Regions from separate parts of the Mesobacillus sp. LC4 genome, predicted to be linked through region 1. Evidence: riboswitches for the same ligand, from Rfam matches in the RefSeq annotation. Region 1 holds a riboswitch; the other holds the start of a gene.

Region 1 (3,699 bases):
GGAAGACAAACCCCCAGGATTCAGGATGAATACTGCTTTCGAATTTAATCGGCACATCAACGGAATTTGGGATCAGCCCCGAAAGTGCCTGTAACAGAGTCGACTTGCCACATCCTGAAGGACCAAGCAGGAGCACTTTTTCTCCTTTTTTAAATGATATGGATAGGTCCTTGAAGAGAAGGTCTTTCGTGCCAGGAAACTTCAATCTCAGCTTTTTAAATGAAGATATTATTGGCATCCAATCACCCCTGTTTATTGGTTCAAAGAATCAAAGTCATCTTGAGAAGCTGGTCTAAGGATATTTGCAACTCCTGTCCGCTCCAGCGCTTTTGCAATCCCCAGTGCCAGCAGGCCGGAGAATAGAATGGACCCTGCAGTCCTCATGGCAATTAATAATGCAAGGTTCCACGCGGCCAGGTCTTCGATATACCCTTTGTAAAAGTCCATCATCAGTGAGCCTGCGCATGCTGCAATACTGGCAAGGCTGACAACAATCACTCCAGAACGTTTATAGCCAAAAGCCATCAAAACCAGCTCCGCAAACAATCCCTGGACAAAGCCGTAGATCAATACCTCAAGTCCAAATTCAGAACCCATCAGGAATTCCCCGGATGAAGCGGCTACCTCGGCCAGAAGAGCAACGCCAGGTTTTCGGATAACCAGGAAAGCGACTATTGCAGCGATGAACCACATTCCATAGATGAATTGATCTAGATGGAGCCCTAGCGGCTTGAGCGCGTAGTATAGTGGCCCCCAAATTTTATAGATAATCCCGAACGCAATTGAAATAACGACAGTAACTAAAATATCTGTCAGTTTTAATCCTTTTGACATTTTTCATCTCCCCTTCTGTTCTCCAGCTTACTGGACGATTGTTTTTTCGTTGTTTACCGACCAGCCTTCAAGTGTCCAGGCCATTTCCCAGAACCTAAGCTCGTAATGGCTGCTGTAGATAAAATGCTGCTTCATTCTTTCTCTTTCTTTATCGGAAGCACTTTCGGCAATGGCATCAAGGAGGGTGAGCTGCTCGTTTACAAGCTCGCTGAACCAATCGCTTCCGTACGCAGCGATCCATTCCTGGTAAATAGGAGTTGCAGGTGATGCATGCTTCAGCTGTTCTCCAATTTCGTAATAAATCCAGTAGCAGGGAAGGATGGCGGCAATGATTTCCCCAAGGCTGCCGGAAGCAGCTACACGGTAAAGATGGGAGGTATACGCATAGGCTGTAGGCGCCGGGCTGAAGTTTTCAAGTTCTTCCTTAGTGACACCGAGCTGACCTATGAATTGTTCATGCAAGCCAAGCTCAGCCTGGTATGTACCCTGCGCATGGGCCGCCATTTTTGCTGTGGTTGATAATTCCTCGGCTCTTGATGCGGCAATGGCCTGGATGCGGGCAAAATGGGAAAGGTAGTAAGAATCCTGCAAGACATAATAACGGAAGTTTTCAAGCGGTAAAGCTCCCTTTGCGATTCCTTGCACGAATGGATGGTCCAAGTTTGCTTCCCAAATTTCCCTTGCTTCTTGACGGATCAACTGTGTAAAAGTAGACATAACAACCTCCTGATAAGTAATTTTTCAACATCCTTATGGTGAAGAATGCTGTTTTTTTCCAATAAAAAAGCCACTTTCTGCAGGCAGAAAGTGGCTGTATTGGCAGCAAGATAAAAGCATGATGCTCCAGATACTCCACTTCCCTACGCTGGTATGATCCAGATCAGGTTCAAAGGGTCTTAAAGTTTCACTTTAATCTCAGCCTTAACGAAAGGCTCCCCTAGCGGTAAAACAATTCTATTATTAATCTTATTTTCTGTAAATTATCATATCATCCTTCACAAAATTGTCAATATTGAAGCTGGCATCAAAATTCACAAATAAGGTCTTGCATAACAAGAAGGGATGATTCGTTGGATTTTTGGGTAGAAGTTTGTACTATTTAGCAATAAGACGTGATTTATGAATTTTGTATACATTAAAGGGTATAAGAAGAAGTGTATGTCAATTCCGTGAACTTAAGCATATTTTTGGACTATGGTACAGTTGTTTTATAGGATATGTTTAGGCAGGAAATACTAATTATGGTATGAAACCGAAATTTAACGGATTATGATATTCAAAGGAGTTGTACACCATGTCAGAAGAGAAAATTTATGACGTCATTATCATCGGAGCTGGACCAGCTGGGATGACGGCTGCTGTTTATACATCACGTGCGAACTTGTCTACATTGATGCTAGAGCGCGGGGTGCCAGGCGGACAAATGGCCAATACAGAAGAAGTGGAAAACTACCCGGGATTTGACCACATTCTTGGACCTGAGCTTTCGACGAAAATGTTCGACCACGCGAAAAAGTTCGGTGCGGAATATGCTTACGGCGATGTAAAAGAAGTCATCGACGGCAAAGAATATAAAACAATCAAGGCTGGCAACAAGGAATACAAAGCGCGCTCCATCATCATCTCTGCAGGAGCGGAGTACAAAAAGCTTGGCGTTCCTGGCGAGCAGGAGTTAGGCGGCCGCGGTGTATCTTACTGTGCGGTTTGTGATGGCGCATTTTTCAAAAATAAAGAACTTGTTGTGGTCGGCGGCGGAGACTCAGCGGTAGAAGAAGGCGTGTACTTGACTCGCTTCGCTTCAAAAGTGACAATCGTTCACCGCCGTGACGAGCTTCGTGCCCAAAAAATCCTTCAGGACCGTGCATTTGCCAATGACAAGATTGATTTTATCTGGAATCATACAGTCAAGCAGATCAACGATAAAGATGGCAAGGTCGGCAGCGTAACCCTTGTTTCAACACAGGATGGCGCTGAGCAGGAATTCGCGGCAGATGGCGTGTTCATCTACATCGGAATGGTTCCTTTGACAAAGCCATTCGAAAGCCTCGGCATCACGAACAGCAATGGCTATATCGAAACGAACGAACAGATGGAAACGAAAGTGCCTGGAATCTTCGCGGCTGGCGACATTCGTGAAAAAACACTACGCCAGATCGTTACAGCTACAGGCGATGGCAGTATCGCGGCGCAAAACGCACAGCACTATGTAGAAGAATTGGTTGAAGAATTGAAAGCAAACGCATAATATAGACGCCAAACCCGCTGGATTACATCAGCGGGTTTTTTCCAAGCTTATGGTAAAAACAGCATGTCTCGGCATAAATTAACAAAACGTAATTATTTATTAATTCTACTGTAACAGTAGTGAAACAATCATGGGGTATTATAGGAATAGAAATTGACCCCCTTTTAAAAATATAATCCTTTGACGGCACAGGTTATCCTGTGCTCTTTTTTTTGCCAAAAAGTGAAACAGGCTTTTTCAAAGGATTATAACACCATATCCATGCTAAAATTCTTATTCAATGTTCCTCATCATTCTTTAACAAAAATATCATCTTTGTATTCATTGTGGCGAAAAACTAAAAATAGTATAATGGAAAGAATAAAAGTTCGGCTATCTTACATGATTGTTTTTTCGTAAAAGCTGATTTTGGATGTTGTTTGGACTCTGGAACAGCTTGGATAATGAAAACGTTAACGTGCCTATTGCACGCATATATAAAGAGGTGGATTGGATGCAGCGAGTGACGAATTGTGTTTTAGTAAAAGATGAAAAAATTTTACTGCTGCAAAAGCCGCGCCGAAATTGGTGGGTGGCTCCAGGCGGAAAAATGGAACCAGGAGAAACCGTGAAGGATTCGT
Region 2 (3,699 bases), on a different contig from region 1:
TCATGTCTGGAGGGTCACTGATTTGTTACTTTACTTTTAATTCATATCGACTGCCAAAAAAATAATCGGGAGTTGATCAATCATGTTATATAAATATTCGCTTGAAGATATTTCACCTGAAATGCTGGTAGGCTTTTTTGATGGGTGGCCTACACCGCCAAGTCCAGAGACTCATCTAAAATTGTTGAAGAACAGTAGCACAGTGGTTTTAGCCATCGATAAAGATACTGATCGAGTTGTTGGGTTCATCACAGCAGTCAGTGATGGAGTTTTATCTGCCTATATCCCCTTCCTTGAAGTGCTGCCTGAGTACAAAAACAGAGGAATCGGCAAGGAACTTGTCCATCGAATGATGGCAGAACTTGCTGAAATATATATGATTGACTTGTGTTGTGACGATGACTTAGTCCCCTATTACGAAAAGCTCGGCATGATAAAAGCAAATGGAATGCTTTTAAGGAATTATGAGAAGCAGTCTGGAATTTAAGATATTATTTCGGTGCGTTTAAACTTTCAAAAAAATCAGTCCTAATAATTGGACTGATTTTTTTGAGTGAATTTTATTTGTATCACATTTATGGAGATTGTTTTCCACTATTCATTACATTGATTAATGAGATATTTTGAGAACCTTATAGCATGATCCAATCGATCCCTTTCTGAGTTGAAAATCTTATCTTTTTCACCTTTACGTATATTCATAGCTTCTTTGATAATATTATGCCATTCCACTGGAAGCTGAGTAAGTCCATATTCACCAGCGGCCAGCTTGGAAACGATATCGTTTTCCTTAATCGTGTAAAATTGACGGAGTAAGCCGAGAACGGTCCATTCTATTTCAAAATCAATTTGTTGTGTCGGCAGCTGGATCAACTGTTCAAAAGATGCTTCTGCCATTTGAACTCTATTTCTCCAGTAGGAATTCATGTTTTCAAGTACATAAGATGTGAGTACTTGAGGCTGAATATCTAGCTGAAATCCCTCTATTTCTGGTCCTAAAATCTTTATTCCTTTCTCCCTTAAAACCCACCAGGTTATCGGATTGAAATTAAAATAATCGCCGAATGCCAGTTCGCCATTGTTATAGTACGGAAATTCAATATTGTTATTGGTTAGTTTCCCCATATCCTCACGAAGAGCATATACTCCATCCATTTCTAGCTTATTATATTTGTTCTCAATTGTTCTATGAATATGAGACAAAGCTTCTGTATCTTGCACTGTTAACCGGCGATTTGTTAACGTGATAAAGTCAATGTCACTAGAACCTTCAACGTAGGCATCTAAAGCAATGGAACCATGTATATATAATCCTTCGAGGGTGCCAGGTAGATGTTCATTTAATAGGTTAATATAATCTTTTATGACTTTATCGACAACTTCAGGAATTACCACTTACAGAACCCCTTTTTTAAAAAAACTTTAGTAAAGTTGAATTAAATTTATTTTCCTTGTTTAAAATTCAACAAAAAGTGCCTTTATCCTCCTTCGATAAAAGCACCTCTTGATTGGACAACCCTTACTTTCCTAAATCCTTGTCTTCAATCTTCACCTTTAACACGATCACCGTATCATCTTGTTCAATTTTATCCTTCCGTCACTAATTCCATTGGGACAGGCCATTCTTCCAGTTTATAAGCCATGTCCCAGAACATATATTCAAGCTGGCAGCTAAGCAGAAAATGGTCCCTCATTTTTTCTTTTTCTTTTTCAGAGGCTTCTTCTGCTAGTTCATCCAGACGAGCGCAGAATTTTTCAGTAATCGTATCGGTGCGGTCACCGTAAAAATGAATCCATTCATAGAAAGGATGCATACTGTCTGGCTTTTTTTCATTTAATAACTTTTTTCCTATTTCCCAATAGGTCCATGGGCAAGGCAATAGCACAGCTAAAATCTCTCCCAATGTTCCTTCATGGGCAACGCTCTTCATATGCCGGATATACTGATGTGCAGCTGGTGCTAAAGAATATCCCTGTAACTCATCATAAGAAACTCCCGCATTCTGGCAAAAGTTATTATGAGGGTGTACTTCGCTGTGCAAAATAAAGGAAATCTGTTTATTGAACATCTCCATATCTTCACGTGTCTCACATTTTGAAATGGCCATTCCGTAGATCTGGATAAAAGAACTCAAATATTCAAAATCCTGCTTAACATAATGGACCAACTGTTCGGGCATAAGATCTCCATTGGCAATCCCTTTTACAAAAGGGTGCTCAAAAATGGCATTAAAAATAGGTGCTGCTTCTCTTCTCAATTCTGCTGAAAAACTCATAAATATTCCTCCTATCAGTTATTTTAGGAAGACATTAAATGGAGCGATCCAACAAAAAAACCGCTCCAAAAATGGAGCGGCAGAATAATAGATATTTACCCAGCACAGACTCCACTTTCCTACGCTAGTATGAACTAGATCAGGTTCAAAGGGTCCAGGATCCTTCCTGTCTCAGCCATAAAATGGCTCCCCTAGTGGTCTTCCTATTAAATTCACTATTACTCTACCTTTGATTTACATAAAAGTCAAACAATTCATTGATCAGTAATTCCAGAGATCACTCAGGCATTTGTGAAATCCTATTCACTTGTTAAAATTAACTTTCTTGTTTTGACATCATAAATTTTATACCCAATTTCAACCATATGATCTTTTGTGACTGTAACCTCACAATAATAAGGGACTGACCTTCCATAGGCATCAAGGTCAGGTATATCACTGAATATAAAGATTTCTTCTGAATTCAGCATTTTAAAGTCCGCTAATGAAGAACGACCTGCTGAATCTATTTCAATTACACATTCTCCACTGACGATATCATATTCCTTCATCACAACATATTTTAGACTTGGAATAGTAATCGTCAGAATTAAAACACCCATTATAAGACTTAAAATGATTTTCCCTATTTTTAATACAGGGTAGGCTTTCTCGCGAAACATTCCAATAAAACCAAATAATGCGATGATTACTAACAAAGTTCCTATAAAGAGCATTAAATAATAAACAAACACCTTTTCACTTCCTAAAATGGATGAATGGAATTATGAATTTTACTAACCAGCTTCGAAACCTCATGAAACCTTTTTATGTTCATCTCTTTTATGAACTAAAATCCAAGTACAGTAACAGTGATTATGATAATAAGTAATATGATATTTACCCAGACGAAAAATTTGATCATTACCTCTGCTCATATCTTCCTGCGCAGTGCATAGTAAAGGATCACACCATAAAATAATAAGCTGATAACTACACGCAATTTAGAAACATTTTCAATACCCAAGTCGAAAAAATCAATAAATGTATGGATTAAAACAGTAATAACAAACAAAAAAAGGTATTTCTTATAATTTCTTTCTTTTCTTTCAAACTCGTCTTTAAATTGAAGCATTTTTCACCTCGGAAATTTCACCTTTTGCATGAGCTGTCATAGTATATACCCCCTATCGAAGCTCCTCGTTTGCCCATTCTTCGACATGCAGCAATTGATAGATTCAGGCTAATAAAATGGATTAAGAATCCCGTATGCACCTCGATTAAACATAATAATCCCCGAACAGAAACAAAATTTTAATGAACCAGAAATTAAAAGATATGGACATTGGCGGAATATACCGAATTTGTTCATAGGTTTTATTGTTAAAAAAATCGCTCTTTTGTTGTATAAAAAAACATATCTTCTAAATATTTATTTTAGTAT

The links. Region 1 has a riboswitch for thiamine pyrophosphate ahead of tenA (thiaminase II). Riboswitches for the same ligand answer to the same signal wherever they lie in the genome.
Region 2: it holds a riboswitch for thiamine pyrophosphate, as region 1 does, so the genes downstream of both, tenA (thiaminase II) here and tenA (thiaminase II) in region 1, are expected to answer to the same signal.

The regions. Positions count from the first base shown of each region.
Region 1 covers NZ_JBGCUB010000002.1:712,135-715,833, forward strand. Annotated here, with positions in the region: gene AB5I83_RS09780 (ABC transporter ATP-binding protein) at 1-238, opposite strand, end outside; gene AB5I83_RS09785 (ECF transporter S component) at 253-834, opposite strand; gene tenA (thiaminase II) at 862-1,551, opposite strand; TPP riboswitch at 1,675-1,783, opposite strand; gene trxB (thioredoxin-disulfide reductase) at 2,129-3,079, shown strand; gene AB5I83_RS09800 (NUDIX hydrolase) at 3,573-3,699, shown strand, end outside.
Region 2 covers NZ_JBGCUB010000001.1:1,248,363-1,252,061, forward strand. Annotated here, with positions in the region: gene AB5I83_RS06395 (GNAT family N-acetyltransferase) at 83-487, shown strand; gene AB5I83_RS06400 (aminoglycoside adenylyltransferase domain-containing protein) at 595-1,395, opposite strand; gene tenA (thiaminase II) at 1,587-2,276, opposite strand; TPP riboswitch at 2,376-2,479, opposite strand; gene AB5I83_RS06410 (hypothetical protein) at 2,576-3,010, opposite strand.